DNA from 2 places in the Herbiconiux sp. A18JL235 genome. Region 2 is predicted to be linked to the other one. Evidence: riboswitches for the same ligand, from Rfam matches in the RefSeq annotation. Region 2 holds a riboswitch; the other holds the start of a gene.
The links. A riboswitch is a leader RNA that binds a small molecule or an ion and turns the genes downstream of it on or off. The one in region 2 is predicted to bind glycine.
Positions count from the first base shown of each region.

Region 1: it holds a riboswitch for glycine, as region 2 does, so the genes downstream of both, gcvT (glycine cleavage system aminomethyltransferase GcvT) here and ABFY20_RS17775 (serine dehydratase beta chain) in region 2, are expected to answer to the same signal.

Region 1 is NZ_CP162511.1:1,633,229-1,648,679, forward strand. It holds partial or broken gene rmuC (DNA recombination protein RmuC) at 1-384, opposite strand, end outside; gene ABFY20_RS07550 (CoA-acylating methylmalonate-semialdehyde dehydrogenase) at 539-2,038, shown strand; gene ychF (redox-regulated ATPase YchF) at 2,138-3,211, shown strand; gene ABFY20_RS07560 (hypothetical protein) at 3,231-3,581, shown strand; gene ABFY20_RS07565 (hypothetical protein) at 3,612-3,770, shown strand; gene ABFY20_RS07570 (hypothetical protein) at 3,774-4,181, shown strand; gene ABFY20_RS07575 (aromatic ring-opening dioxygenase LigA) at 4,294-4,755, shown strand; gene ABFY20_RS07580 (LysE family translocator) at 4,774-5,415, shown strand; gene ABFY20_RS07585 (FAD-binding oxidoreductase) at 5,529-7,022, shown strand; gene ABFY20_RS07590 (hypothetical protein) at 7,095-7,940, shown strand; gene lgt (prolipoprotein diacylglyceryl transferase) at 7,945-8,931, opposite strand; gene ABFY20_RS07600 (cold-shock protein) at 9,104-9,310, shown strand; gene ABFY20_RS07605 (fatty acid desaturase) at 9,647-10,603, shown strand; gene ABFY20_RS07610 (copper resistance protein CopC) at 10,633-11,364, shown strand; glycine riboswitch at 11,430-11,517, shown strand; glycine riboswitch at 11,518-11,620, shown strand; gene gcvT (glycine cleavage system aminomethyltransferase GcvT) at 11,683-12,828, shown strand; gene gcvH (glycine cleavage system protein GcvH) at 12,830-13,201, shown strand; gene gcvP (aminomethyl-transferring glycine dehydrogenase) at 13,210-15,451, shown strand, end outside.
Region 2 is NZ_CP162511.1:3,751,587-3,767,037, forward strand. It holds gene ABFY20_RS17715 (serine hydrolase domain-containing protein) at 1-364, shown strand, start outside; gene ABFY20_RS17720 (MFS transporter) at 575-2,107, opposite strand; gene ABFY20_RS17725 (winged helix-turn-helix domain-containing protein) at 2,500-3,243, shown strand; gene ABFY20_RS17730 (cell wall-binding repeat-containing protein) at 3,491-4,678, opposite strand; partial or broken gene ABFY20_RS17735 (Ig-like domain-containing protein) at 4,751-5,119, opposite strand; gene ABFY20_RS17740 (amidohydrolase) at 5,143-6,900, shown strand; gene ABFY20_RS17745 (MarR family winged helix-turn-helix transcriptional regulator) at 6,950-7,393, shown strand; gene ABFY20_RS17750 (deoxyribodipyrimidine photo-lyase) at 7,475-8,875, shown strand; gene ABFY20_RS17755 (FAD-dependent oxidoreductase) at 8,904-10,424, opposite strand; gene ABFY20_RS17760 (FAD:protein FMN transferase) at 10,421-11,377, opposite strand; gene ABFY20_RS17765 (hypothetical protein) at 11,398-11,901, opposite strand; gene ABFY20_RS17770 (trimeric intracellular cation channel family protein) at 12,105-12,794, opposite strand; glycine riboswitch at 13,013-13,112, shown strand; partial or broken gene ABFY20_RS17775 (serine dehydratase beta chain) at 13,175-13,711, shown strand; gene ABFY20_RS17780 (hypothetical protein) at 13,738-14,004, opposite strand; partial or broken gene ABFY20_RS17785 (L-serine ammonia-lyase) at 14,049-14,819, shown strand; gene ABFY20_RS17790 (carboxylesterase/lipase family protein) at 14,832-15,451, opposite strand, start outside.

The DNA of each region.
Region 1 (15,451 bases), 2.1 Mb from region 2:
GGCGAGCTGCTGCTCGAACTGCTGCCTGGCCGCTGCCGTCTGCTCGCGGTGGGCCGCGGCGACGGCCTCCGCCTGCTCGCGGTTTTGCGCGAGCTGCTCGCGGTGCGAGAGGGCCGTGGCCTCCGCCTGCTCGCGCAGTGCGAGGGCCGTGGCCTCGACGGCGGCGAGCCGAGCCTGGAGCGTCGAGCGTTCCTCGACCAGGTTCTCCACCTTCGTGCGCACACCCGCGAGGTCTGCGGTGCGCTCGGCCAGGGCGCTCTCGAGGGCGGGATCTGAGCCGACCCCTGCATCCGCTCTGCGAGCGCGGGCGACCAGCACGCCGCCGACTACGCCGAGGGCGAGGCCGATCACGAGACCGAGGAGGAGGGGGAGGAGGGCTTCCATGCAGCAAGTGTGGCAGGAGCCACCGACATCGGGTCGGCGGCTCGTCGCGGGGCCGTCGAAAACACCCTGTCCGGCGTCGGTGGCAGCATCTAGGCTTGCCTGCATCGAACGGGCCGACGAGTGCCGGCCACGCCTTCTGACGGAAGCAGGAACCATGCCAGACACGCTCCCCGTGGTCAACCACTGGGTCTCCGGCGCCGAACTCGTGAGCACGAGCGGCCGAACCGCACCGGTCTACGACCCCGCTCTCGGTGTGCAGACGAAAGAGGTCGCCCTCGCGAACGGCCCCGAGATCGACGCCGCCGTCGCCGCGGCGAAGGCGGCCTTCCCGGGCTGGCGCGACACGAGCATCGCGAAGCGGCAGCAGGTGCTGTTCGCGTTCCGCGAGTTGCTGAACAGCCGCCGCGGCGAACTCGCCGAGATCCTCACGAGCGAGCACGGCAAGGTGCTCTCCGACGCGGCCGGCGAGATCGCGCGCGGCCTCGAGGTGGTCGAGCTCGCCACGGGCTTCCCGCACCTGCTGAAGGGTGAGTACTCCGAGAACGTGTCGACCGGGGTCGACGTCTACTCGCTGAAGCAGCCCCTCGGTGTCGTCGGCATCATCAGCCCGTTCAACTTCCCGGCGATGGTGCCGATGTGGTTCTTCCCCATCGCCATCGCGGCGGGCAACACGGTCGTGCTGAAGCCGAGCGAGAAAGACCCGAGCGCCGCCAACTGGCTCGCTGCGCTGTTCAAAGAGGCCGGTCTTCCCGACGGCGTGTTCAACGTCCTCCACGGCGACAAGGAGGCGGTCGACGGCCTGCTCGAGCACCGCGACGTGAAGAGCATCTCCTTCGTCGGCTCGACCCCCATCGCCCACTACATCTACGAGACCGCGGCCCGCAACGGCAAGCGCGTGCAGGCTCTCGGCGGCGCGAAGAACCACATGCTGGTGCTTCCCGACGCCGACCTCGACCTCGCCGCCGACGCCGCCATCAACGCCGGCTTCGGGTCGGCCGGTGAGCGCTGCATGGCCATCAGCGTGCTGGTCGCCGTCGACACCATCGCCGACGAGCTGGTCGCGAAGATCCAGGAGCGCATGGCCGGGCTGAAGACCGGCGACGGCCGCCGCTCCTGCGACATGGGCCCGCTCATCACGAGGGTGCACCGCGACAAGGTCGCCGGCTACATCGACGTCGCGCACACCGACGGCGCCACCGTCGTGGTCGACGGCCGCGGGGTCGAGGTCGACGGCGAGGCCGACGGCTTCTGGCTCGGCCCCACCCTCATCGACAACGTGCCCACGAGCTCCACCGTGTACCTCGACGAGATCTTCGGCCCGGTGCTCTCCGTCGTGCGCGTCCACTCCTACGAGGAGGGCGTCGACCTCATCAACAACGGCGCCTACGGCAACGGCACCGCCATCTTCACCAACGACGGGGGTGCGGCCCGCCGCTTCCAGAACGAGGTCGAGGTGGGGATGATCGGCATCAACGTGCCCATCCCGGTGCCCGTCGCCTACCACTCCTTCGGCGGTGTCAAAGACTCGATCTTCGGCGACACGAAGGCCTACGGCCTCGCGGGCTTCCGCTTCTTCACCCAGGAGAAGGCGGTCACCTCGCGTTGGCTCGACCCCTCGCACGGCGGCATCAACCTCGGCTTCCCGCAGAACTGACGAGCGGATGCGCGGGCCGGCCCACACAGACTGGCCCGTGCATCCGTCGGCGCACCCCCGATCCGGCGGGCGCGCATCCGGAAGCTAGGATTGACCCTCGTGGCTCTTACTATCGCGATCGTCGGACTCCCCAACGTGGGCAAGTCCACCCTGTTCAACGCCCTCACCAAGAACCAGGTTCTGGCGGCGAACTACCCGTTCGCGACCATCGAGCCGAACGTGGGAGTGGTGAACCTGCCCGACCCGCGTCTGACCAAGCTGGCCGAGATCTTCGGCAGTGAGCGCATCCTGCCGGCCCCGGTGTCGTTCGTCGACATCGCGGGAATCGTCAAGGGTGCGAGCGAGGGTGAGGGGCTCGGCAACAAGTTCCTCGCGAACATCCGTGAGGCCGACGCCATCGCGCAGGTCATCCGCGGTTTCACCGACTCCGACGTCGTGCACGTCGACGGCAAGGTCGACGCGGCGAGTGACATGGAGACGATCAACACCGAGCTCATCCTCGCCGACCTGCAGACGCTGGAGAAGGCGGAGGCGCGCTACGAGAAGGAGGTGCGCGGCAAGAAGCTCGAGCCGATCGTGCTCTCCACCGCCCAGGAGGCGCGTGCCTACCTCGACACGGGCAAGCCGCTCTCGACCTCGTCGATCGACCTCGAGCCCATCAAGGAACTCGGGCTGCTCACCGCGAAGCCGTTCATCTACGTGTTCAACGTCGACGAGGAGATCCTCACCGATCCTGCCCGCAAGGATGCGCTGGCCGCCCTGGTCGCGCCCGCCACCGCGATCTTCCTCGACGCCAAGCTCGAGTCGGAGCTCATCGACCTCGACCCCGAAGACGCCGCCGAACTCCTCGCCTCCACCGGCCAGGAGGAGAGCGGCCTCGACCAGCTCGCCCGCATCGGCTTCGACACGCTCGGCCTCCAGACCTACCTCACGGCCGGGCCCAAGGAGTCGCGCGCCTGGACCATCGGCAAGGGCTGGACGGCTCCGCAGGCGGCCGGTGTCATCCACACCGACTTCCAGAAGGGCTTCATCAAGGCCGAGATCATCTCCTTCGACGACCTCGTCGAGACCGGCTCCGTCGCCGAGGCCCGCGCCAAGGGCAAGGCCCGCATCGAGGGCAAGGACTACATCATGCACGACGGCGACGTCGTCGAGTTCCGCTTCAACAACTGAGCCGGAGCCGGTCAGCATCATGGGGGCGCCGGATGTCGTCTGGTTGTGGCGGCCGACCGGTCCGGAAGAGTTCGAGCTCGTTCGGGAGTCGGGATTCAAGCGGTGGCCACCCCGTCTCCCGGATCAGCCGATCTTCTATCCCGTCCTGAACGAAGACTACGCGGATCGGATCGCTCGCGAGTGGAACGTGCCGGCGTCCGGAGTCGGGTACGTGACTCGCTTCGCCGTCCGCAAGGCCTTCCTCGACGACTTCGACGTCCATCAGGTGGGCGGTCAGACAATCCTCGAGTATTGGATTCCGGCGGAGGATCTGGAAGCGCTGAACGACAACATCATCGGCGTGATCGAGGAGGTCAGGCGGTTCGAGTGAGCCGCGCGATGTGCCGCGCCATCGCGCTCGGTGGCGAGAGGGCCAGTCGACCAACTCCTGGGGTACTACATCAGCGCACTGCCGAGGCTGGCCATCGGCAACTACACCGAGTTCCGCTCCGCTGCGTTCGTCCCCGGGTACGGTTGGACGATGAGCAATGCCATGCCCGTCTCCGACATCTGGGGCTGACTCGTGCGCAGCGTCCCCGACGACATCCTCGGCTACCAGGCTCGGCTCGACGACGAGTCTCGGGCCGTCTGCGATGTGCTGCTCAGAGTCATCGAAGGAGAGCTCCCCGACGCCGACCGCAAGGTGTGGCACGCGCATCCGGTGTGGTTCTTCGAGGGGAACCCGGTGGTGGGGTACGACCGGCTGAAGGCCTCGGTGCGGCTGCTGTTCTGGAGCGGGCGGGCCTTCGACGAACCAGGCCTGACGCCCGAGGGCAGCTTCCAGGCCGCCGAGGCGCGCTACACCGACCCCGGGCAGATCGATTCGGCGGCGCTTCGGCGCTGGCTGGGCAAGGCGCGCGAACTGCAGTGGAACTACCGCGACATCCGGCGCAACCGGGGACTCGTGCCGCTGCGCGGAGTCGGGGCCTGAGCAGACCTCCTGCACAGGCCCGGCCGTGTCCACAGATCGGGACGAGCGGCTCTCTGACACGGATGTTCTCCGGTAGCATCCGAGTCGCAGCACTGTCACGGAAGGATGCTCCATGCCGACATCGACCACCACCGACGCCCTCGCCCGTGCCGGTGGTTTCACCCTGGCCGCCGGTGCGGTGTTCGTCGCCGCGGGCGCGACCGCGTGGACGGTCGTCACCCGGCAACTTCGCGCCGAGAAGATCGAGGTGCCGGGGAACGCACCCGCATTCGCGGGCAAGCCCGTGCAGGGCCCCGCGACGGCCTACGTGGAGGCGCTCGTGATCAAGGGCAACGCTGAGCGCGGAGCCGGCGGCCGCACCTTCGCCGACATCAGCGCAGCCCTGCGCGAGGTGGCACCAGGCAGCGACGAGGCGGCAGAACTCCGCAAGCAGAGCATGTCGCTGTCAACCGCCGCGTCGCTGCGCACCGCGCTCATGACCTCCGTGCTCGCCTACGGCGTGAGCGCCCTCGTGACGGGCCTCGGCGCCTTCTTCGTCGTGACCGGCTCGGTGCTGCGCCGAGCCGGTCGGTAGAACCGCGGGTAGCCCGTAATGGTACCCGCCTCCCTCGCCGGCACGTTCGCCCTCGCGGCCCTCGCGCTCATCCTCATCCCCGGCCCGAGCGTGCTGTTCGTCGTCGGTCGCTCCCTCGCCTTGGGGCGTCTCGGCGGCCTCCTGAGCGTGCTGGGCAACGCGCTCGGTATGCTCCCCGCCATCGCCCTGGTCGCCCTTGGTGTCGGAACGCTGGTCGCCCAGTCGGTCGTCGTGTTCACCATCATGAAGATCGCGGGCGCCGCCTACCTCGTCTACCTCGGGGTGCAGGTCATCCGTCACCGCAACGACCACACCGACAGCGAGACGGATGCTCCCCGCCGTCGCCCGTCGCCGTGGCGCCTGGTGGGGGAGGGCTTCGTCGTCGGGGCGACCAACCCCAAGACGATCGTCTTCTTCGTGGCGGTGCTGCCGCAGTTCGTCGACTACGGCGCGGGCAACATCCCGTTCCAGCTCGCCGAACTAGGCCTGATCTTCTTCACGATCGCCCTCGCCTGCGACAGCGTCTGGGCGCTCGCCGCCGGCTCGGCCCGCGCCTTCCTCGCCCGCCACCCCCGCAGCCTCCCGCGCCTCGGAGCCGCCGGCGGCGTCATGATGATCGGCCTCGGCGGCGCCCTCGTCTTCACCGGCTCGAAGTCGTAGCGTCATAGCGTCCCGCCGCCCGACCGGCCCGTTCTGGGGGAGGCGCGGGTGCACCGGCGCGGCATACGCTCGGGGCGCAGGGCGGGCGCGTCGCTCGGTGCAGGAGGAGCGACATGGGTGAGCACGGCACAGCGGAGTCCGATTCGGGGGAGCACGGCACAGCGGAGTCCGATTCGGGTGAGCACGGCCCGGGGCGGCACGCCCACGGCCGGCCCCACGGGTCGACGCGGCCCGCGGGCCTTCTGAGAGGCGACGAAGGCTTCGAAGAGGCCGTGACCGACGGCGTGTTCAACGTCGTCGCCGCCGCGACGGGGGAGCCGCTGCCGCTGCCCGACGCGATCGTCTTTCCGCAGACGGAGGCGGACGTGGTCGAGATCGTCCGTGCCGCCCGCGCCACCGGGCAGCGCATAGCGGTGCGCTCCGGGGGCCACAGCTGGGTGGCGTCGACGGTGCGGGGCGATGGCGTGCTCGTCGACCTCGAGGCGTTCGACGGCGTCGAGCTCGACGCGCCCGCCCTTCGCGCGACCGTGGGCGCTGGCGTGCGAGGCGGTGACCTGTCGCCGCAGCTCGTCGCGGCCGGCGTCGCGTTCCCGGTCGGGCACTGCGGGCGCCCTGCCGTCGGAGGCTTCCTGCTCGGCGGCGGCCTCGGTGTGAACTGGGGGCATTGGAAACCCGCCTGCTTCTCCATCCGCAGTCTCAGGGTCGTCACCGCCGACGGCGAGGCCGTGACCGCCTCGCCCGTGGAGAACGACGATCTGTTCTGGCTCGCCCGCGGCAGCGGCCCGGGCTTCCCCGGCGTCGTCACCGCTTTCGAGCTCGAGCTGCAGCCGCTGCCCCGCGCCATCCGCGTCTCGACCTGGTCGTTCCCGCTCACCGATCTCGCGGCCGTCACCGCCTGGATCACGGATGCGTCACCCCTGCTCCCGACGAACGTCGAGCTCTCCCTCGTGACGTCGGGCCCCCAGCGGCCGGGCGGCCTCGGTGCCGACGACCCGCATCCGCTTGTCGTGGGCGTCGCGGCCACGGTCTTCGCCGCCGACGACGACGAGGCACGACGGGCCCTCGCGCCCCTGGGTGATGGACCCGCCACCGGCGTCGAGCCGCTCGACCACGCCGCCTTCCTCGACGTGCGCCTCGATCAGCTCCACGTGCCCGTCGACGCCACCTACCCCGAGGGCGCCCGCTACCTCGCCGACACCTTCTGGTTCTCAGGTGACCTCGTCGAGACGACGGCACTCCTGCCCGACCTCATGGCGAAGGCACCCTCCGGCCGCAGCTATGTGCTCGCAGGACTCCCGGCGAACGGCGCGGGAGCTGACCTCCTCACCCCGGGCGAGGCCGCCTACGGCATGCACGACACGACGTGCCTCATCGTCTACACGATCTGGGACGACCCGGCCGACGACGCCCGCAACCGCGCCTGGCTCGACGAGGTGGCAGCGGCCCTCGAGCCGACCGCGACCGGGAACTTCATCAGCGAGGCCGACATCCGCCACCGTCCCGAGCGAGTGCCCGGTTCCTTCCGTGCCGAGGACTGGGAGCGCATCCAGCAGCTGCGCCGGCGTTTCGACCCCGACGGCGTGTTCCACAGCTACCCGGGGGAGTGACACCCCCACGCATTGCTACTGTCGGAGCGTGGCGCACCGCTGGAGGTCGCCGTCGCACGTCAAGGGGGTCGGATGAGCACCGGGAACACGAACACGCACACGCATCTGCACATGCACACGCACGCGCACATGCTCACCGTCGTGAAGAACGGCAGACTCAACCCCGACGTGCGGCTCTGGACGGGCATCGCCGCCATCGCCGTGGGCCTGCTCACCTTCGCCGAGTTCCTCGTGCAGGCGCTGCTCGTCGGCGCGCGCCCGGCTCTCGACGACGACCGCGCGCTCACCGAGTTCATGACCCGCACGGCCAATCAGACCCTCTTCACCATCCTCATCGACACCTTCCTTATGGCGGCGCTCATCGTCTTCATCTCGGGCTTCCGTCAGCTCATCACCCACACCAGGCCCGACCTGCAGTGGGTCGCGAACATCATGTACGGTGCGGGCCTGCTGTTCATCGCGGTGACCCTCGTCGGCGACGCGATGGAGGGCGGCACCGCCCTCGACACCATGGGGCTCGACCCGGATGCGTCGTCGTTGCGTGCGCTCACCGTGGGCCACACTCTCATGTTCGGTTCGATCGGATGCACGCTGAACGCTCTCGTCGCGGCCTCCGCCGCCTACCTCACCATCGCCTCCGAGGCACTGCCGAAGTGGACGGGATACATCGCCTACGCCGTCGCGGGCCTCAACCTGCTGTCGGTACCGACGATGTTCGGCGGCACGGCTCCCGACTCGTTCTTCGCCGCGGGCGGCGCCGCCACCGCGATGCTCGCGACCTTCCCGTGGCTGGTGTGGGTGGTGTGCGTCGGTTTCGTCGCCATCCGCGACCGCCGTCGCCTGGAACACCTCAGCCCCGCACTGCGCGAGCAGGTCGGGGCTGAGGACGAAGCGGATGCGGGTGCCACCGCGCGCTGAGGCGTCACTTCGACGGGGTGGAGAGCTCCTCGTCGGTCCACACGCCTGAATCCTCCGAGGCGACGTCGGAGTCGGAGCCCGACGCGTCGGCCTCCGCAGCCGCGCCCTTCTTCTTGCGCGGCTCGACGACACGCGGCCCACGACCCGGGCGGTAGACCGAGTTCTCGAGGCCGGGGTGGCGGCGCGACTGCACGATGAAGAGCACGATGCCGAGCGCGACGGCGAGGAACGACGCCCACACGTTCGCCGGGATGCCGAGGAAGCCGTCGCTCGTCGGGTCGATGCGGATGGCCTCGAGCCACGAGCGGCCGAGCCCGTACCAGACGAGGTAGAGCGCGAACAGCTTGCCCCAGCGCAGCTGGAAGCGGCGCTCGAGGAGGAGCAGCAGCGCGATGCCCACGACGTTCCAGATGATCTCGTAGAGGAACAGCGGGTGGAACAGGGTGCCGTCGGCGAGGCCCACCGGGAACTTACCGTTGGTCGATTCGATCTCGAGACCCCAGGGGAGCGTGGTCGGCAGACCGAACAGCTCGTGGTTGATGTAGTTGCCGATGCGGCCGATGGCCTGCGCGGCGAGCATGGCCGGGGCCAGTGCGTCGGCGAACGACCACAGCCTGATGCCCGAGAAGCGGCAGCCGATGTAGGCGCCGATGGCTCCGCCGATGAGCGAGCCGTAGAGGGCGTTGCCGCCGTCCCAGATGGCGAAGACGTTGAGCAGGTTCGCGCCGTCGTAGAAGTAGTCGCCGAGGTGCGTGAAGACGTGGTAGAACCGCGCCCCCACGATGCCGAGCGGCACGGCCCACAGCACGATGTCGACGACCACCCCGGGCTCGCCGCCGCGCTTGGTGAGGCGGGCGTTCACCCAGAACATCGCGACGATGATGCCGGCGAGGATGCACAGAGCGTAGGTGTGGATGGTGAGCGGCCCGATGTTGAACTGCTGGAACACCGGATCCGGGCTCGGGATGCTGAGTGGCGAGAAGGAGGGCACGCTGAATTGTAAAGCGTGGAGGCTCTCCGAGACGAACCAGTAGCCTCCGAATCGGTGCGCCGCTATGATTGACACAGTTGTTGTGTTGGCTTGTATTTCGAATGCGGAAGAAAGTACACCGCGACAGTAGGTCCCGGCAGGCGGGGCCGCTGATTTCGAAAAGAGAAAATCAATGCCTACTGGCACCGTGAAGTGGTTCAACTCCGAAAAGGGCTTCGGCTTCATCTCCCCCGACGACGGCGGCGAAGACGTGTTCGCCCACCACTCCGGCATCAACGGATCCGGTTACAAGAACCTCGAAGAGAACCAGCGCGTCGAGTTCGACGTCACCCAGGGCCGCAAGGGCCTGCAGGCCGAGAACATCACGCCCCTCGGCTGATCTCGCCTTCTCCTCGACGAGCCCGCACCCGCGACAGGGTGCGGGCTCGTCGCCGTGTGAGGCGCATCATCGGCGACGCCCCGACGCCTACCGGGGCAACACGCAGGTTCGGCGCGTACGGTCGAAGCATCTGACGAGCGCATCAGCTCACCACCGCGGCTGAGAAGTCGAATCCGACTCTGCGAGGCCCCCCTGAGCATCTCCTCTTCGTCCGTCGCCCGTGCCACCGTTCCGCGCAAATCCGGCCGTGCGCATCCCACCGCGGCCTACGCCGAGCTGCTCTCCACCGTCAAAGACCTCGGTCTGCTGCGCAAGCGCCAGGGCTTCTACATCACGATGTTCAGCGTGCTCGTCGCGGCGCTCGGCGGTGCCGTGACCGGGTTCATCCTGCTCGGCGACACCTGGTACCAGTTGCTCATCGCCGCCGCGCTCGGCATCATCCTCACGCAGTTCGCCTTCCTCGCCCATGAGGCCTCCCACCGTCAGGTGTTCGAGTCGAACCGCGCGAACGACCGCGCCGGCCGCACGCTCGCCACCGCCTTCGTCGGCATGAGCTATGCCTGGTGGATGTCGAAGCACACCCGCCACCACGGCAACCCGAACACCGTCGGCAAAGACCCCGACATCGATCGCGACACGGTCTCGTTCGTCGAGCAGGACGCCGCGCGGGCGAGGGGCCCGATGAAGCTCCTCACCCGCCACCAGGGCTGGCTGCTCTACCCCCTCATGCTGCTCGAGGGCATCAACCTGCACTACCTCTCCTTCAAGACGCTGTTCGGCCGCGGCAAGGTCGAGGGCAGGCAGGTCGAGCTGTGGTCGATCGGTCTGCGACTCGCGGTGTACCTGGGCGTCGTGTTCTGGTGCCTCCCGCTCGGCATGGCCTTCGCCTTCATCGGCGTTCAGCTCGCGGTCTTCGGGCTCTACATGGGCGCCTCCTTCGCCCCGAACCACATCGGCATGAAGGTGTTCCCGGCGGGCTCGCGCGTCGACTTCCTGTCGAAGCAGGTGCTCTCCTCGCGCAGCATCCGCGGCGGCTGGGGCATGACGACGTTCATGGGCGGCCTCGACCTCCAGGTCGAGCACCACCTCTTCCCGAGCATGCCCCGCCCGAGTCTCATGCGGGTGCGCCCGATCGTGCAGGAGTACTGCGCCTCCCACAACATCCCGTACACCCAGACATCGCTGCTCGAGGCCCATCGCCAGGTGATCGCCTACATGAGCCGCGTCGGGCTCGCTGCACCCGACCCGTTCGACTGCCCCCTGGTGAACCAGTACCGCGTCAAGCGGGCGTGAGCCCGCACGGTGCTCGGTATCGTGGAGGCGTGAACTCACCGATCGCCGTCGCCCGCCGTGCCGTCCTCCTAGCTGCGACCGCCGTCGCCGCGGTCGGGCTCGCGGCGCTGCCGGCCGCGTCGGCATGGGCGCACGACGACCTCGTGTCGTCGAACCCGGCAGCCGACTCGTCGATCGCCGACGACCCGGGCGTGGTCACGCTGGCCTTCTCCGAGCCGTTGCTCTCGTTGGGGGAGTCGACCGACGGTTTCGCCCTGCAGGTCGTCGACCCCGAGGGCCTGCACTACGAATCGGGATGCCTCGCCCTCGACGGCGCCCAGGTGACGAGTCCGGTCGCGCTGGGCGACGCCGGCGGCTACGTCGTGCTGTGGCAGGTCGTCTCTTCCGACGGGCACCCCACCTCGGGTCAGTTCGAGTTCGACTACGAGCCGCAGTCGCTGGCGAACGCCGCCGACGGGCTCACTCAGGCGCCGGTCTGCGGCGAGCCGTGGTCGGGAGCACCCGACGGCTCCCCGACGCCGACCCCCACGGCGGCCGAGCCCACCCCCACGGCCACCGATGACTCCTCCGTGGCGACGACGGCTCCGAGCACCGCGGCGGCGACCGACCCGGGTGCCGACTCCGGCGACCCCGCCGCAGCACCCGCCCCCCTTCCCTGGTACGCGATCGTGCTGATCGCCGTCGCCGCAGCGGGCGCCCTGGCGGTCATCATCGTCATCGTGGTGCGGCGCAGCCGGGGCGGCGGCTTCGGCGGGCAGTGACTTCGCGCTACACTCGGCGCAGCGGGTGCCCCGCATCCGCTCACAATCGAACATCGACCGGCCATCAACCCGATGCGGGAGAGTCGCCTCAGGCGACACCGAAGGAGCAATCCTCCCCGATAATCTCTCAGGTCCTCGTACCGCATCGCTTGGCCACTCTGGAAAGCAGTCCGCGGCATCGACGGCGGCTCGCCCACGGTGAAAGCCCTCCCGACGACCGGAGGGTGAAACTCTCAGGCACGATGACAGAGGGGGAGTTCTCGTAGCGCATCAGCGCTCCCACGTATCGCCGGCTGCGCCGGCGGGAACGGAGAACTCGTGACCGGCTCCACCGACCCCGCGACACCCGAGGCACCCGCCCTCGAGTCGCCGCTCCTCGACACGCATCGCGCCGCCGGCGCCTCCTTCACCGACTTCGCCGGCTGGCAGATGCCGGTGCGTTACTCCAGCGACCTCGCCGAGCACCACGCGGTGCGCACCGCCGCCGGTCTGTTCGACCTCTCGCACATGGCGGAGTTCCGCGTGAGAGGGCCGGAGGCCGCCGCCCTGCTCGACCACGCGCTGGCGGGCCGGCTCTCGGCGATCGAGGAGGGTCAGGCGAAGTACTCGTTGCTGCTCGCCGAGTCGGGCGGCATCGTCGACGACGTCGTGGTCTACCGGCTGGGGGCCGAGGAGTTCCTGGTGGTGGCGAACGCCTCGAACCACGACCCGGTGGCGGAGGCGCTCGGCGAGCGATCGGCGGGCTTCGACGCGCAGATCGCCGATGAGAGCGCGGCCACGGCGCTCGTCGCGGTGCAGGGCCCGGCCTCCCGGCAGGTGCTCGAGCAGACCGCGGGGATCCGGATCGCCGGTCTCGACGGGTTGCGGTACTACCGCAGCACCCCCGGATCGTTCGACGGTGTCGACCTCCTCGTGGCGCGCACCGGCTACACGGGGGAGGACGGGTTCGAGCTGTACCTCGACCGTGCCGCCGCGCCCGCGCTCTGGAACGCCCTGCTCGCCGCGGGCGAGCCGCTCGGCCTCGTGCCCGCCGGTCTCGCCAGCCGCGACACCCTGCGCCTCGAGGCGGGGATGCCGCTCTACGGCCACGAGCTCTCGCTCGAGACGCTGCCCGAGCAGGCGGGCCTCGGTCGGGTGGCAGACCTCGGCAAGAGCGACTTCGTCGGCCGCGAGGCGCTCCTCGCCGGCGCTCCCGACGGTGCGCCCGTGCTGGTCGCGCTGGTGGCCGAGGGCAAGCGAGCGGCTCGCGCCGGCTACGAGGTCTTCGCCTCCGACGACTCCACCGAGGCGGTGGGCGTCGTGACGAGCGGCGCACTCTCACCGACCCTCGGGCATCCGATCGCCCTCGCCTACGTGGCGCCCGCATTCGCCGCACCGGACGCCGAGCTGAGCGTCGACATCCGGGGCAAGCGCCTCGCCTACCGCACCGCACCCCACCCGTTCTACCGCCGGAAGAAGGACTGACATGGCCGACCACGAAGAACTGCGCTACACCGCCGAGCACGAGTGGGTGAAGGTCGACGGCTCCGTCGCCACGATCGGAATCACCGCCTATGCCGCGGCCCAGCTGGGCGACATCGTCTACCTCGACCTGCCCGACGCCGGAACCGAGGTCGCGGGCGGTTCGGTGGTGGGCGAGATCGAGTCGACGAAGTCGGTCGGCGAGCTGTTCGCGCCCGTCGACGGCACCGTCGTGGAGAAGAACTCCGCCGTCGAAGACAGCCCCGAGCTCGTGAACGACGACCCGTTCGGCGCCGGCTGGCTGCTCAAGGTGGAGTTCACCGAGCTCCCCGCCCTGCTCTCGGCAGCCGAGTACGCGGCTCTGACGGGGGAGTGACCGCACCGATGACCGACGTCTTCGCCCGCCGCCACATCGGAACTGATGCTGCTGCGCGATCCCACATGCTGGAGACCGTGGGCTACGGCAGCCTCGCCGAGCTGATGGCCGCCGCCGTACCCGGCTCGATCGCCTTCGACCGCACCCTGCACGACTCGCTGGTGCCCCCGGCCGCCACCGAGCGGGAGGCCGTGGCGGAGCTCCGCGCCCTCGCCGCGCGCAACACGGTCGCCACCTCGTACCTCGGGCTCGGCTACTACGACACCATCACGCCCGCGGTCATCACCCGCAACGTGCTCGAGAACCCGAGCTGGTACACCGCCTACACGCCGTACCAGCCGGAGATCTCGCAGGGGCGCCTCGAGGCGCTCATCACCTTCCAGACCATGGTCACCGACCTCACCGGCATGGCGACCGCGAACGCCTCGATGCTCGACGAGTCGACAGCCGCCGTCGAGGCGATGCTGCTGGCGCGCCGCGCCGGCAAGTCGGCATCGAACCGCTTCGTCGTCGACGCCGACGCCTTCCCGCAGACGATCTCGCTGTTCCGCTCGCGGGCCGAGGCCGTCGGCATCGAGATCGACGTGCTGCCGCTTCATGCGGAGGCGTCGGAGGTCGCGGGGGCCCCAGCGGCTCTCGGCGACGCCTTCGGCGTGTTCGTGCAGTACCCGGGCGCCTCGGGCCGGGTCGCCGACCCTTCGGCCGTCATCGCCGCCGTGAAGGCGCAGGGCGGCATCGCCGTCGTGGCCGCCGACCTGCTCGCGCTGACGCTGCTGACGCCGCCCGGGGAACTCGGCGCGGACGTCGTGGTCGGCACCAGTCAGCGCTTCGGCGTGCCGATGGGTTTCGGCGGCCCGCACGCCGGCTACCTGGCGGTACGCGCCGGACTCGAGCGGCAGCTCCCCGGCCGATTGGTGGGGGTGAGCGTCGACGCCGACGGGCATCCGGCCTACCGGCTCAGCCTCCAGGCGCGCGAGCAGCACATCAGGCGCGAGAAGGCGACGTCGAACATCTGCACCGCCCAGGTGCTTCTCGCCGTGATGGCCGCGATGTACGCGGTCTATCACGGGCCGGAGGGGCTCACCGCGATCGCGCGCGAGGTCAACCGCGCCGCCCGCACCCTGGGCTCGCGGCTCGTGGCCTCCGGTCACCGTCTGCGGCACACCGAGTTCTTCGACACGCTCGAGGTGTCGGTGCCCGAGCGTGCGGCGCGTCTCGTGCAGCACGCGCACTCCCGGGGCATCCTGCTGCGCTTCGTCGACGACGACACGGTCGCCGTCTCGGTCGACGAGACCACGGGCGACCCCGAGCTGCTCGAGCTACTGCGGGTCTTCGACGTCACCACGGGTGACGCGGGAGACGAGACCGCGCCGTCGCTCCCGGCGGGCCTCGAGCGCACGAGCGCCTTCCTCGGGCACGAGGTGTTCTCCAGCCACCGCTCCGAGACGGCGATGATGCGCTACCTCAAGCGGCTGGCCGACGCCGACTACGCGCTCGACCGCGGCATGATCCCGCTCGGTTCGTGCACCATGAAGCTCAACGCCGCCTCCGAGATGGAGGCCGTGACGTGGCGGGAGTTCGCGGGCGTGCATCCGTTCGCCCCGAAGACGGATGCGCAGGGCTACCTCGAACTCATCGCCCAGCTCGAGCGGTGGCTCGCCGACGTGACGGGGTACGACTCGGTGTCGTTGCAGCCGAACGCCGGCAGCCAGGGCGAGCTGGCGGGACTCCTCGCCATCCGCGGCTACCACCGCTCACGCGGCGACCTCGAACGCGCCGTGTGCCTCATCCCGTCGAGCGCCCACGGCACCAACGCGGCATCGGCGGTGCTCGCGGGCATGCGGGTGGTCGTGGTGGCCTGCGACGAGCTCGGCAACGTCGACCTCGACGACCTGCGCGCGAAGATCGAGGCCCACGCCGAGCAGCTCGCCGCCCTCATGATCACCTACCCGTCCACCCACGGGGTGTACGAGCACGACGTCGTCGAGATCTGCGCGCGCGTGCACGAGGCGGGCGGGCAGGTCTACGTCGACGGCGCCAACCTCAACGCGCTCCTGGGCTTCGCCCGATTCGGCGACTTCGGCGGCGACGTCTCGCACCTCAACCTGCACAAGACCTTCTGCATCCCGCACGGCGGCGGCGGCCCCGGAGTCGGGCCGGTGGCGGCGAAAGCGCACCTGGCTCCATTCCTCCCGGGGCATATCTTCGCCCAGGAGGCCGAGCACCTGATGGTCGACGGCTCGAGCGTCG
Region 2 (15,451 bases):
GGAGACCTCGCTGGCTCCGGGCCTCGGTGTGGGGGTCACCACGCTCTACAACCAGGCGAGGTCGAGCGAGTCGCAGCAGCTCGCGACGTCGATGCTCGCGGCGATCGTCGCGGAGGCGCTCAAGCCGACACCGACCCCGACGCCGACGCCGACGCCCGACCCCGCTCCAGCACCTGGGCCCGCTCCAGCACCGTCGCCCTCGGGCGGCTCCGCCACCCCGGCCTCCCTCGCCGACACCGGGAACGACGCCGCGGGTGCCGGGGCGGCAGGGCTCGTCGCACTCCTGCTGGCCGCGGGCGGAGGCACGCTGCTGGTCGGGCGCGCGCGGCGCGCACCACGGACGGGTGGCCGGCTGCGCCGCTGAGCGGGCCGTGTCATCGGGGTTCGATGCCCCGGGCGCACGGCTGAGAGTCGTCGGGCGGCGGGTCGCTAACGAGGCGACCGGGCGACGCCGGCGACCCTGCGAACCGGCGAGGCAGCTGCCCCGACCAGACGGGCGACCCGACCAGGCAGGCGACCCGACCAGGCAGGCGACCCGACCAGGCAGGCGACCCGACCAGGCAGGCGACCGAGCCTACGAGGATGACTGCTCGGCCACCGGATCGCCGTGCGGCGCACCGGGTGTGTCACGCGCATCCGCTGCGCCGTCGGCCTCCCGGTGCCGTCGGCGCAGATCGACGAGTCCGATCACGAGGGCGACCCCGAGCAGCGCGAGCGGTACGAAGAACGCGTTGCGGAAGCCGTCGTGGTAGAGCATGACGTCGTCGGCAGCGGTCGACCCTTCGCGGTAGAGGGTCGAGAAGAAGATCGACGTCGCCGCGGCGACACCGACTGCTGTGCCGACCCGCTGCCCGACCTGGGCCATCGAGCCTGCCGTGCCGCCCTCGGTGACGGGAATCTCCGCGAGCGTCAGGGTCTGGTTCGGCGACACCACGAACCCACCGCCGGCGCCCGCCACAGCCATCGCGGCGGCCATCAACCAGATCGACCAGTCGGCCGGGGGCAGCACGGCGGCGAGAAGCACCAGGGCGAACCCGACGATCGAGACGGCGAGGCCCATCACCACGAGCTTGCGGCCGAGCCGCGTCACGAGACGGCCGCCGATGAGTGACGCCACGGCCGAGGTCAGCGCGTACGAGATGCTCACCATGCCTGCGAACACCGGCTCGAACCCGAGGCCCTGCTGCAGGAACAGGGTCGTCAGCAGGAAGATCGACGGCACCGCCGCGAAGTTCGCCGCGGCGAGCAGCAGGCCGTTGCGGTAGGAGCCGATCGAGAACAGGCCGAAGCGGATGGCGGGCGACTTGCCCACCCGCTCGTAGCGCCGCTCCCACACGATGAACAGGGCGACGAAGACGGCGCAGGCAGCGAGCCACAGCCACCGCCACGGGCTGTCGTCCGGCCCGCCGGTCGTGAGCACGAACGGCAGCATGAAGGTGAACACGGATGCGCCGAGCAGCACGATGCCGATGAGATCGAGATCGCGGGGGCCCGGCTGGTGCGGCTGCTTCGCCGGCAGCAGCTTCAACGCGAAGATCAGGGCGATGACGCCGAGGGGCACGTTCATCCAGAACAGCAGGCGCCAGCCGTCGGTCGCGCCGCCCACGGCGATGAGGAGGCCACCGAGCGTCGGACCGAATGCCGTGGCGACGCCGATCGTGGCACCGAAGACACCGAAGGCGCGGCCCCGCTCCTCGCCGCGGAACAGCTGCTGCACGAGCCCGAGCACCTGCGGCATCTGCACCCCGGCGGCGACACCCTGGAGGATGCGCGCCGCCACCAGCATCTCGATGTTCGGCGCCAGCGCGCACAGGGCGCTCGCCGCGGTGAAACCCGACAGGCCGACGATGAAGAGCACTTTGCGCGAGTAGAGGTCACCGAGCCGGCCCAAGGGCACGAGTGCCAGGCCGAAGGCGAGGGCGTAGCCGGCGACGATGATCTGCAACTGACTCGAGTTGGCGCCCAGCGACTCCTCGATCGACGGCAGGCCGACGTTGACCTTCGAGAGGTCGAGGATGGTGAGGGCGGCGACGGCGACGCAGATCGCGAAAGCCTGCCACCGGGCTTTGCCCTCCACCGGGGGCGGGGTGGGTGAGGTGGGGGTCATGGTCAGAACCTATACCTGTGTTAAGGAGTTACTACGATTCGGTTCTTGACAACATCGGCGCGCATCCGCTTAGCTACTCGACATGACTGACAACGCGCACGCCCTGACCTCCTTTGAGGCCCCTGGGAATGCCGGCATGATGATGGCCGGCAGCGTCGTCATGTGTTGTCGAATGTGTCGCTGACGACGAATCTCTTCTCGTCGAGCACCCCTCCGTCGCCGTTCCAGGCGCGTCGCCGTTTCAGGCGTACCGCAGCCGTAGGCGCGTGAGTAGGCCGTGCTCCCGGCACCACCACCCCGGTGCCTTCTCCCAGGGGCTCGCATCAGAGCTCCGAGTACCGACACATCATCGGCCTGTCGATCACGGGCCACAGCCGCAAGGACCTCATCTCATGTCGATCGCACCCCTCGAAGCCCCTCGCACTGCCACCGTTTCTTCCATCTCCTCCGCCGCCCGGGTCTCGCCGGTTCCCTCCGCATCGTCGCCCGTTCGCGACGACGTCGCCGCGGCGCCGCGCGTTCGCGCGGTTCCCGCCGGAACCGAAGCCCGCGGCTTCGTGCTCTACGTCGGTATCGACGAAGACAAGGCTGCCGCCGACGGCACCGACCTCGGCGAGATCGTGGAGCAGCTCAAGGCTCTCGCCGCGAAGCTCGCCCCCTCGTCGGAGACCTACGCCGCCGTCGCTCTCGCCCCTCGCGGCGTGGGTGGACGCGACGTCGAGGTCGTGCGGCTCGCGCTGCAAGACCCCGCCGCGCTCGCGAAGCACCGCCAGGCGCCCGAGGCCGACGAAGACCGCGCTCGTGACGGCGTCGTTGTCGACCTGTCGCGCAAGCGCGTGCTGCTCGACAACAACCCCGCGAACCTCACCTACAAGGAGTTCGAGCTGCTGCAGTACCTGGTGCTGCGGGAGGGTCGCACCATCGAGCGCGCGGAGCTCATCTCGGCACTGTGGAGCGCGGGCGACGAGGAGGCGCCGAACGAGCGCACCATCGACGTGCACGTGCGTCGTCTGCGCTCGAAGCTCGGCGACTACGAAGACATCGTGCGCACGGTGCGCGGGGTGGGCTACCGCTTCGACCGCCACGCCGACGTGAGCGTGCGTCACACCTCGACCCCCTCGCCCGACCTGTTCTAAGGGCGTCCCGCGCCTCTGCCACGACCCCCGTTCGGGTCACACAGCAGATTCCCAGAAAAATAACGATTCGGTAACTAGCGCACCGTTACCGGACCGTTATATATTCAAGGAGTCGAAGTTGTTTGCTGTGGCAGCTTCGGCGGAATGTGATTGCAGGACACTCTTGGTGCAAGGGAGAGGGCCCGTCGTTAGCCTCTACGACGGGCCCTCAATCATTTAACCCGAGCCCCGCTCGAACCCGCGGCAATCACCTGCAGGCGACGAGGTTCTCCACCTCGGGACTCAGCGAGTTGGTGCCACCGAGGAGCACGACATTCGTCGTACCCAGTCGCGTGAACTCGTCGAGCACCGGCTGGGGCACGCAGTTGCCGGGCACCACATAGAGCGGCGCCTTGTTGGCCGCGGCGATAACGCCGCCCACAAGAGCATCCGGGTAGTTGGTGCCTGTGGCGAGGTAAGCCGTCTTCGCGGTGGTGAATGCTGCCTTGTTGAGCTCGACGGAGGTGGCGTATCGGTCGACACCCTGCACCCGGGTGGTCGCCACCCGCGCCTTGAGCGAGTTCTCGATACCAGAAGACAGTGAATCGGAACCGCCGGCGATGGTGAGCGAGGTCGAGTTCAGGCCCGTGATCGTGGCGAGCGTCGCCGAGTCGGCCGATGACTGTCGCCCATCGACCAGAAGCACCGGTTCGCCTGCCGCGCCGGCGGCAGCCCCCGAGGAGAGGGCATCCGGGAAGTTCGTGCCGGTCGTGAGGTAGTCGTGCTTGGAGGTACCGAAACTCTGAGCGATTTTGCGGCTCACCTCGTAGCGGTCGGCCCCGGCGACCCGAGTCACCGTCGCGCCGGCGGGGAGCAACGTCTTGATGTCAGCGATCACTGCGTCGGAGATCGTGTTGACGCCCCCGACGACAGTGACGCTCATCGGCTTGAGGCTCGTGATCTTCGCCGCCGTCGATGTCGGCACAGCCCCCTTCTGCACCAGCAGCATCGGCACGCCGGCCTTCGCGGCCACCGGCCCCGCACTCAACGCATCGGGATAGTTCTCCCCCGAGGCCACCACGAGCCCCAGCGAGGTCGTCGGATGCGTCCGTTCCGCAATCTTCACCGCCCCCTCATACCGATCCACCCCCGCAATCCGCGTGACCGCCGGCCCGCCCACTCGGATCGTTACGGTCGCCGGGTCGGAGGCGCAGTCCGTACCGGCAGCCCCCTTGGCGATGCAGTACTCAAATTCGTCCACCCCGACGAACCCAGAAATGGGTTCGTAAGAAAAGTCGCCGCCGCCCGCACCTCCAGGTCTGTACATGCCGTGCGCAGGTAATCGAGTGATGGTCACGTTTCCCTCATGACCCATGTCGTCATTTGCGAAGAGGCCCGGCGATGGCACTTCCAGCTTGGTCGAGACCCGGGCAGAGAACCGGTCCGAGACGGCCACCGGTCGCTTGATATCGATTCGTACTGTCGCTGGAGGTGACAGACATGGCCCGCCCCGAAAGTCCGCCGCACAGTAGGTCATCTCATCGACACCGAAGTAGCCACCGTCATACGGCGTGTAACGGAAACCTCCGAGGGTAGTGCCCGCAAGATCGATCGAGCCGTGAGAAGGCATCGCTAAGTTTGTCCAAGACGTAACGCCCTTGTCGTTCGCCAGAACCCCGGGCTCCGGTACGACGAGTACTTCATTACTAAAGGTCTGATACCTATCATCGACGGCGACCGGAGCCATGGCGATAGCTGCGTCCGGTGCCGAAACTCCGAGCAGAACAGCCCCGAATACTGCCGCGACGACAACACAACTGCTTCTTCGGGTAGGGATGGTTATCATGTGATGCCCTTCAGTGATGCGGTGCAAACAGAGATGACTTATTCTCAGCATATCTTGCACGCTACCCTGTGGAGATGTCGACCCCAATGCTGGTTCTTGCCGAGATACGAACCATGGATCGCGAGGGGTCGCGGGCGGGGGCCGTGCTCGTGGTGGACGGGCGGATCGCGGCGGTGGGGAGTGAGGCCGAGGTGCGGGCGGTCGCGAGCGCGCTGGGCGGAGCCGAGGGCGGCGAAGGCGCCGAGGGCGCGCAGGGCGCGCAGGGCGGAGAAGCGGCCGAGGACGCGCAGGGCGGAGCCCAGGCCGGCGCGCACGCGGGCGGCTGGCACGACCCCGGCGACGCCGATGCGGGGCTGCGGGTGGTGCGGGTGGCGGAGGGGGCCGTGGTGCTGCCGGGGTTCGTGGAGGCGCACGGGCATCCGAGTGACAGTGCCGTGGTGCTGAGCCGGTTCATGGTCGACATCAGGCCGGTGACCCTGGCGACGGCCGACGAGGTGTGGGCGGCGATCCGGCAGGGGGTCGCCGAGCGACCCGACGGGGCGTACTTCAACGGATGGGACGGGCTGCTGCAGACCGGGCTGACCGACCCGACGATCGACGAGCTCGACGAGGTGGGCGGGGCGACGCCTGTGGTCATCCTCCACAACTCGGGTCACGTGGCGTACTTCAACCGCGCGGCCGCGAGGCAGGCGGGCGTGACGAAGGAGACGCCCGATCCGCCCGGTGCGCGGTGGGGGAAGGATGCGCGGGGCGAGCTCGACGGCAAGGCGTACGAGACCGGCGCGGTCTTCACCATCGTCGGCCCGACGCTCGCGACCGCCGGCGCAGCGCTGCCGGAGCTGCTCGGGACGTATCTCGCGTCGCTCAACGCGGTGGGCATCACGACGGTCGGCGACCTGAGCTGGGACCAGCGCAAGCGGCCGGCGATCGAGGCGGCACGAGCATCCGGGGGTGTGACGGCGAGGCTCCGGCTGTACGAGATGTCGGCGCCCGGAGCGCGGGCGAGCGTCGAGGTGAACGCGGGCGATGAGCTGGTGCGGCAGGTGGGCGTGAAGACCTGGGCCGACGGGTCGCCCTGGGTGGGGAACATCCTCATCTCGTTCCCCTACCTCGACTCGGAGGGAACGCGATCGATCGGCGTGGAGCCCGGGTCGCACGGCTCGGCGAACTACGACCGCGCCCAGCTCGACGCGATCGTGGAGCAGTACTTCCCCGAGGGGTGGCAGCTCGCCTGCCACGTGCACGGCGACCGAGCCGTCGACCTCGTGCTCGACACCTGGGAGGCGATGCTCGAGCGGCACCCGCGCTCCGACCACCGGCTGCGCATGGAGCACGTCGGCGCCATGACGCCCGAGCAGTTCGAACGCGCCGCGCGCCTCGGTGTGACCGCGAGTCTGCTCATCGACCACGTCTACTACTGGGGAGATGTGCTCGTCGACGACCTGTTCGGCGCCGAGCACGGCGGACCGTGGGCGAACGCCCGCGCGGCGCTCGACGCGGGGCTGCGCATCTCGTTCCACAACGACGGCACCGTCACCCCGGCCGAACCCCTGCGCAACATGTCGGTGGCCATGACCCGCACCACCCGCCACGGACGACGGATGCCCGGCGCCGCAGGGGTGACCATCGACGAGGCTGTGCGGGCACAGACGATCGACGCCGCATGGCAGCTGTTCTCCGACCACGAGGTCGGCAGCATCGAGGTGGGCAAGCTCGCCGATTTCGTCGTGCTGTCGGGCGACCCCTACGCCGTGGCGCCCGACGAACTGCCGTCGCTGCGCGTGCTCGAGACGTATCTCGCCGGGGAGCGGGTGTTCGCTGCTGCCGGGTGACCGGCGTGTCACAATGATGCTCACCATCCGCCGACAGACAGGAACCACCATGGCCCCGGACGTATCGCCCGTCGCTGCCTGGGAGTCGCTCTTCCGGGCCCAGGTGACGGTGATGCGGCAACTCGCCACCGAGTTCCCGACCGACATCGTCTCGCTCAACGAGTACGACGTGATGTTCAACCTGTTCATCCAGCCGAACAAGGTGCTGCGCATCCGCGACCTCGGCGAGAAGGTGCTGCTCACCCAGCCCTCGATCAGCCGCTTGGTCGACAGGCTCGTCGCACGCGGGATCCTCGAGAAGAACGACGACCCGACCGATGGGCGGGGCACGCTCGTCGGTCTCACCGAGCAGGGCGTCGCGATGTACCGGCAGGCGGCCGTGCAGCACGCGCAGTCGATCAGCGCCCACATGAGCGGGCACCTCTCCCCCGAGGAGCTCGTCGAACTCGCCCGTCTCTGCGACAAGCTGCGCACCGGCGTCGCGGGCAAGTAGCTCCGGCGCACGGATGCCACCACCGGTGCCGGCCGGCGTCTGGAGGTGGGAGCCGCCGACGCAACGGGGTTGACTGAACGCATGAGCGAGTCGACGAGTGTGATGTGGTTTCGCGACGACCTGCGCGTGCGCGACAACCCGGCACTCCGCGCGGCGGTCGAGCACGGCGGGCCGATCGTGTGCCTCTACGTGCTCGACGACGAGAGCGAGAATCTGCGCCCCCTCGGCGGCGCCTCGCGCTGGTGGCTGCACGGCAGCCTGAGCGCACTCGCCGAGGAGCTGCGGGAACTCGGACTGAGCCTCACCCTCCGCCGCGGGCCTGCCGGCGAGGTGGTACGGGGCGTCGTCGACGAGACGGATGCGGGGGCCGTGTTCTGGAACCGCCGCTACGGCGAGGCGGAGCGCGCGATCGACACCGACCTCAAGTCGACGCTGAAAGACGAGCGCGGCCTCGACGTGCGGAGCTTTCAGGCGAACCTGCTCGCCGAACCCTGGACGGTGCAGACCGGTCAAGGCGGCTGGTACAAGGTGTTCACCCCCTTCTACCGCGCCGTGACGTCGTTGCCGGCGCCTCGACATCCGCTCGCCATACCGGGGCGGGAGCACGGCGACGAGACGGGCGGGGACCCCACGACGCTCCACCGCCGCCGACTGTCTGGTGACGAGCTCGACTCGTGGGGGCTGCTGCCGAAGCACCCCGACTGGGCGGCCGGCCTCCGCGACCGATGGACCCCCGGCTCCGCCGGTGCCCACGAGCGCCTCGATGCCTTCGTGCGCGGCGGTGTCGGCGCCTACCCCGACGAGCACGACCTGCCCGCCGAAGACGGCACCTCGAGCCTCAGCCCGCACCTGCGGTTCGGCGAGATCAGCCCGTTCGAGGTGTGGCACGCGGTGGAACGGCACCGGGCCCGCGCGCCGCGGGACGCGGCAGGAGCATCCGCTTTTCTGCGTCAGATCGTCTGGCGCGAGTTCGCCTATCACCTGCTGTACCACCTGCCCTCCCTCGGCACGGAGAACATGCGCGAAGAATTCGACCGGTTCCCCTGGGAGGAGCCGGACGCCGCCGAGTTGGAGGCGTGGCAGCAGGGTCGCACGGGCATCCCGCTGGTCGACGCGGGAATGCGCGAACTGTGGACAACCGGGGTTATGCACAACCGGGTGCGGATGGTGGTGGCGTCGTTCCTTGTGAAGAACATGAGGGTCGACTGGCGCGTGGGCGAGCGGTGGTTCTGGGACACGCTGGTCGACGCCGACCCGGCAAGCAACGCGCTGAACTGGCAGTGGGTGGCGGGGTCGGGGCCGGATGCCGCGCCGTACTTCCGGGTCTTCAATCCTGAGTTGCAGGCGTCGAAGTTCGACCCGCACGGGGAGTACCTCAAGCGCTGGCTGCCCGAGCTCGGCACCGACGACTACCCCGAACCGATGCTCGACCTGAAGGAGTCGCGCAAGGCCGCCCTCGAGGCCTACGCCACGATTAGGTAGCGGTCGCGCAGGTAGCGGTCGAGCGGGCTCAGTACCCCGCGAACTGATCGGTGTGAACGCGCTTCGCGCCCGCCTTGCGCAACTCGGCCGACACGTGGTCGACGTATCCGGGCGGCCCCGAGACGTAGCCGCGCCGCCCGGCGATGTCGCCGATCGCCTCCCGCAACACAGAGGCCGTCACGCGGCCCGCACCGAGGTACTCCCAGCCGAACGGCATCCGCTCGGGTTGCGTGGGCGCTGTCACCAGTACCCGGATGCCGCTCGCCTCGAGCTCGGGCAGGTACGCGAGTTCGTCGGGCGCCGAGACGGAGTACACGAGCACGACGTCGGCGGGCCGCGACCCGCCCTGCGTGCGATCGGCGAGCTGCGACACGAAGGGCGTGATGCCGATGCCGCCAGCGGCGAGGATCAGCGGTTCCGAGGCGTCGGCGGGCAGCACGAAGTCGCCGCCCACCCAGGGCGAGCGCACGACGGTGCCGGGCTCCAGCCCGACCAGCGCCTTCTTGAACGAGCTCGACGGCTGGGGCAGCTTGAGCCCGACGCTGACGAGCGAACCCGACACCCCCTCGCCCGGCGCTGAGGCAAGGCTGAACACCCGGCGCGTGCCGCGGGAGTCGGGCTTCGCGTGAGGCAGCGCCAGCTCGAGGTACTGGCCGGGCGTGAACCGCACCGGGCCGAGGGGCGCGAAGTCGAACGCCGCAGTCGTCGGAGTGAGTGCACGCGAGCCCAGGTACCGCAACCGGACGCCCCGCCGCTGCCCGAAGGCGAAGGCGACCACGTTGCCGAGCACCAGCGCGAGCTCTGGCGAGGAGTACACGGGGCCCACCTGGAACGGGATGGAGAACAGCACCGCGACGATCGCCGCGACGACCAGCTGCTGCCAGCGACGCGGGGGGAGGGTGAGCGGCTCGCTCAGCATGAAGCCGGCGAGGAAGATGACGGGGAACGAGCCGACGGCGAGCCAGAGGGCGTCGCCGAGAGACGTGCCGAGAAGCATCATGCGGCCGAGGTTCAGCACGGTGGCGAGCACGATGAAGGTGAGCCCCAGGCTCAGCTTGCGCGTGCGGTAGAGCACGAGGAAGGCGCCGACGGCCACGAAGGGCAGCAGTACGGGCGTCGCCACCCACCAGGCCGCGCCGTAGAGCGTCGACACGGTCATGACGACGGCGGCGATGGCAACCGGGTTGAAGATGTGCTTGCCGCGCCAGGCGAGCACGAACTTCGAGGCCGAGGCGAGGAACGCGGCGAGCGCAAGGGAGCCCAGGGTCGCGGGGTCGTCGCTCGGCATGAACACGAAGAACAGCAGGAGGGCGGTGATCGCTGCCGACGGCAGGTGCGCCCGCGTGCGGAACAGCCTCGCCAAGCCCCAGCTCGAGATCACCGTGACCGCGAGCAGCACCACGAGCGACAGCCCCATCTGCGCGGGCGTGTAGAACAGCTGCCCGAACGCCGAGGCGATCACCGCGATCACGGCGAGGGCTGCGAGCACGACGACGACCAGGTTGTACATCGTGATGCGACCGACGAGGGTGTCGAGACGGGCTTTCATGAGAACAGCTCCCCGGGGAAGTCACGCGAACGCTCGGCGCGCCCGTCGGCGTACATGCGTACATAGCTGAAATGGAATGTCTTCGCGAGCTCGTGCGCACCCGTGAAGAAAAGTGCGGTGGCGAGACCGTCGGCGAGCGCCGTGTCGGCGGCGACCACCCAGGTCGCGATGACCTCTCGGGCCGGGCTGCCGGTGCGGGCGTCGAGGATGTGGTGGTGCCCGTCACCCCACGCCCGCCGGTTGCTCGCCGAGGCGCACAGCGAGGCGTTGGCGAGGGTGGCGACGCCGATCGCCTTTCCGGGCTGCAGCGGATGCTCGAGGCCGATCCGCACAGGGGTCGCGTCGGCCGGCCCCTGATGTCGCAGGTCGCCGCTGGCGTCGACGACGAACTCCGTCAGGCCGTGCTCGACCAGCAGCGCCGAGACGAGGTCGACCAGGTACCCCTTGCCCGCAGCCCCCACGTCGATGACGACGGGGCGCGTGCTCGACACGACCCGGCCGTCTCGATCGATGTCGGTGAACCAGGATGCGCGGCCCCGTTCATCCTGAACCCGCTGCTCGAGGGGGGTGGGCTGCGACGGGGTGAGGCTGTAGGCGGCGTCGTAGCCCAGCAGTTCGAGGGATCGACCGATCAACGGGTCGACAGCACCTGAGGTGGCCCTGACGAGCCGGTCGTAGAGGTCGAACAGCGCGAGCGAGTCTTCGGGGAACTCGACGGAGCCGGGCGCCCGGGCGAGCGAGGCGAGGAGGGAGCCGGCGCGGAACCGCGAGTATGCCGCGTCGAAGCGCTCGATGCGCTCGGCGACGGCCCGTCGGAGCGGCTCGGGGAGAGGCGATCCGGCGGGCGTCTCGATCTGCCACGAGGTGCCGATCGCCTCGAAGTCGAAGCGCTCAGGCGCCCGGGCGACGAGGGTGACCGCGTTCGTGGCGTCAGGATATGCCGACGCGTTCATGATCGTTCTCCCCGCGCCGGTCAGGCCGCCGCCTCCGACTTGATGGTCTCGATGGCCTTGTTGAACCCGCCGCTGGTGAGGCTGGAGCCGGCGACCCGCGAGACCTCGATCTCGTCGATGTCCTTGCCCACCACGACCGCGGCGATGCCGTCGGCGAACTGGGTCTGGTAGTTCACCGAGTTCGGGTTCGTCGCCTCGGGGGTGACGGTCACCGCTGTGATGACGTCGCCCTCGAGGGTGACCGAGACGTCGACCTCCTCCTGCCCGTTCGGCGAGGTGTACCCGCCGGTGGCCTCGTAGGTGCCGTCGGCGTAGGTGCTGGAGCCGGCGCCCGCCGAGTCGCTGCCGGTCGACGGGGTCGACGACGGCGTGCTCGCCGCGGTGGAAGGCGCGTCGGCGGTGCTCGACGGCGCCGTGCCGGCCTCGGCGGAGGTGCTGGTGTCGGTGGCGCAGCCGGCGAGGGCGACGGAGATCGACAGGCCGGTCATGGCGGCGAGTGCGAGGTTCTTCTGTCGGGGGGTCATCTGCTGTCCTGTCAGTGGTGGCGGTAGGCGGTCACATCGGCGATGGCGATGGATACGACGGTAGAGACGGATTTCTTGAGCCCGCTATGAGCATCCGATGCCCTCTCTGTGAGCCGGGTCAGCACGTGCTGCACCGGCCCGGTGCGCATCCGAGGGCGACCATCGGCCTCACCCTCTGTCAACGACCGGCGGCCGCCGAACGTTCAGATCTCGGTAGGGCCGGTGCGCCCGGAGCGCTGACGGCGCAGTCGCCGCAAGGTGCTGAGGGTGCGCTGCTCGGGCAGGCTCCAGCCGAATCGCACGGCGAGCAGACGGATGAGGGTGGTGACGATGACACAGCCGACCCCGGCCACGGTGATGTCGGAACCGGATGCGGTGGCGGCCACCAGGAAGAGAGCGCCGGCGCCCGCCGCGACCGCATAGAGCGAACCGACGTGCATGACGCCGATCGGCATGCCCAGCAGGATGTCGCGCAGCATGCCGCCGCCGACCGCCGCGACGATGCCGACGAAGACGGCGGGCACCACAGGGAGGCCCACCGCGAGCGCCTTGCTCGTGCCGATGGCGCAGAAGAGGCCGAGGCTCAAGGCGTCGAGCACGGTGATGACGACGTTGAGACGATTGAACAGGCGCTCGAGGAGCATGCCGACGAGGGCCGCGGCGATGGCGACCGGGATGTACCAGTTCGACTCGAGCGCCGCGGGCACCTGGTTGAGCAGGAGATCGCGGATGACACCGCCGCCGAAGCCGGCGACCATCCCGATGAGGCCCACACCCAGCAGGTCGAGTCGGCGGTCTTTGAACTGGGCGGCGAACATGGCGCCCTGCACGCTGCCGAGGCCGGTGGCCGCGAGGTCGAGCCAGAACGGCGTGACGAACTGCTCGGCGATCATGCACAAGTCCTATCACGAGCCCGAGGCCCGGCGGCCCGTCGCGACCCGTCGCGACCCGGCGGCAGGCGCGCCGAACGGCGTAGAGTGGGCGGCGCAGACCACAACTGAACACTCTCGGCCCCCATGCCCTGGCGGGAGAGCCGGATGCGCCACTCGCGCAGCCGGCACCGAAGGAGCAATTCTCCCCGTCAATCTCTCAGGTTCCCGTACCGCCCGGGCTCGGCCGCTCTGGAAAGCAGTTCTCCACAGAACTCGCCGACGGGGAAAGCCCTCCACAAGAGGGTGAAACTCTCAGGCACTCATGACAGAGGGGGAGCTCGCGACCGCAACGGTGCGGTCGCGCCTCGATCGGCCCAGGGCCGGGATTCGGGAGGGCTCCCATGACAGTCAGCGCCTTCGAGTTGTTCAGCATCGGAATCGGGCCGTCGAGTTCGCACACGGTGGGGCCGATGCGCGCGGCCTGCCTGTTCGTGGAGGAGCTCGCCGCACTCGGGATGGTGCCGTCGCTCGACGAGATCGGTGGCCTGGGGGTGACGCTCTACGGCTCGCTCGCCGCGACCGGGCGTGGGCACGGCACCTTCCCTGCGGTGCTACTCGGGCTCGAGGGGTGGCGGCCCGAGCTCATCACGGCCGAGGAGAAGGAAGCCGCCGAGGAGCGCCTGCGCGACGAGGGCGTGGTGCGCGTGGGGCGCGAGCTGCGCGAGGGAGCGGCGGCCCAGACGGCAGCGGATGCGGCGGTGCGACCGGTGACGACGGCGGCCGCGGCGGCGCAGAGTGCGCCGGATGCGGCCCGAGCTCGGGCCGCGGACGCGGACGGCGGGAGGGCGGTGCGGATGCGCGAGGACGACATCGAGCTCTGGCCGCGGATGATGCTGGAGAGGCATCCGAACGGGATGTGCTTCGCGGCGCGGGTCGGGGGTGAGGTGGTGCTGGAGCGGCGGTACTACTCCGTCGGCGGCGGGTTCGTGGTGGGCGACGCGGTGCCGGCGGCACGAGCATCCGCGACGGCAATCGTGCCGGGCGACGAGGTGCCGGCGGCACCCGCGTCGACGGCAGCGTTCGTGCCCGCATTCGCCGACGGTGAGGAGGCAGCCACGGAACGCGAGGTCGCGGCAACCTCCGCCACGGGGCGCGAGGTCGCGGCGGGGTTCTCGTCGGGTGCGGAGCTCGTGGAGCGCGCGGAGGCGGTGGGGTCGGTGAGCGCCGCCATGATGCGCTTCGAGACGGGAGCGCGGTGGCGACGACGAGGGTGCCGTGCGGGAACGGCTGCTCGCCCTGCGCGAGGTGATGGAGGAGTGCGCGCGAAGCGGAATGGGGCGCGACGGTGTGCTGCCGGGGGTGCTGCAGGTGCCGCGGAGGGCCAAGGGGTGGCTCGAGAGGCTGGCGGCGGAAGACCCCGACCGGGCTCCCGAGTTCGCCGAGGACTGGGCGAACCTCGTCGCCATCGCCGTGAACGAGGAGAACGCCTCGGGCGGACGGGTGGTCACCGCGCCCACCAACGGGGCGGCCGGCATCATTCCCGCCGTGCTCTCCTACGCCCTCGGCTACACCCCGGCGGGGCGGGCCGATCGCGACGACGCGACCGTGCGGTTCCTGCTCGCGGCAGCGGCCGTGGGGTCGCTGTTCAAGGAGCGCGCCTCCATCTCGGGTGCGGAGATGGGTTGCCAGGGCGAGGTCGGCTCAGCGGCGTCGATGGCGGCGGCGGGGCTCGCCGAGGTGCTCGGCGGCACGCCGCGTCAGGTGGAGAACGCCGCCGAGATCGCCATGGAGCACTCGCTCGGGCTCACCTGCGACCCCATCGGCGGGCTCGTGCAGATTCCGTGCATCGAGCGCAACGCCATCTCGGCGGGCAAGGCGATCAACGCGGCCCGCATGGCGCTCCGCGGCGACGGCTCGCACCGGGTGAGCCTCGACGCGGTCATCGAGACCATGCGCCAGACCGGCCGCGACATGGACTCCCGCTACAAGGAGACCGCCCTCGGCGGCCTCGCCGCCACCGTGCCGGTCAGCGTCGTGGAGTGCTGACGCCCGGCGAGCTCAGCGGAACGCGAGCACCTCGGGGCCCCAGGCCTCGCGAATACCGGAGTCGGGGTCGCCGACGACGGTGTCGTCGCGGTCGATGATGAGCGTCAGCCGGTCGTCGGTGTCGTAACGCGGCCACGAGACCACCGTGCCGTCGGGGTTCGGGGCGTGGGGCGCATCCGGGTCGAGGCCGTGGGCGAAGGCGACCCAGCGGCCCTGCATGCGTTCCGAGATCGCGAGCGCCTCGGCGCGGCCGCCGAGCGCGAACACGATGTCCTTGCCGCGCGGCGCGAAGGAGCGGAAGACGTAGGCGAGCTCGGCGGCATGCGTCGCCCCGATGCCGGTGACCTTCAGCAGGGGCGTCGCGTGGTCGAAGCGGTACATCCAGGTGGGGGCGACGGCGCTGTGCGCCTCGGCGAGCCAGATGGACGGCATGCGGAACCCGGCGTCGCGCGACACCTCGGCAGGCGCCCGCCGCCTGGGGTAGGCGGGGTACGCACCGGTGATCCGCTCCCCCACACCGCTGAACGCGGGGTTGTCGTTCGCGATCTCGGCGAACATCTGCTCCACCGCCTCGGGCGTGATGGGCAGGAGCGGTGAGCGCATCAGCTTGAAGAACGACGACTCATCGTGGT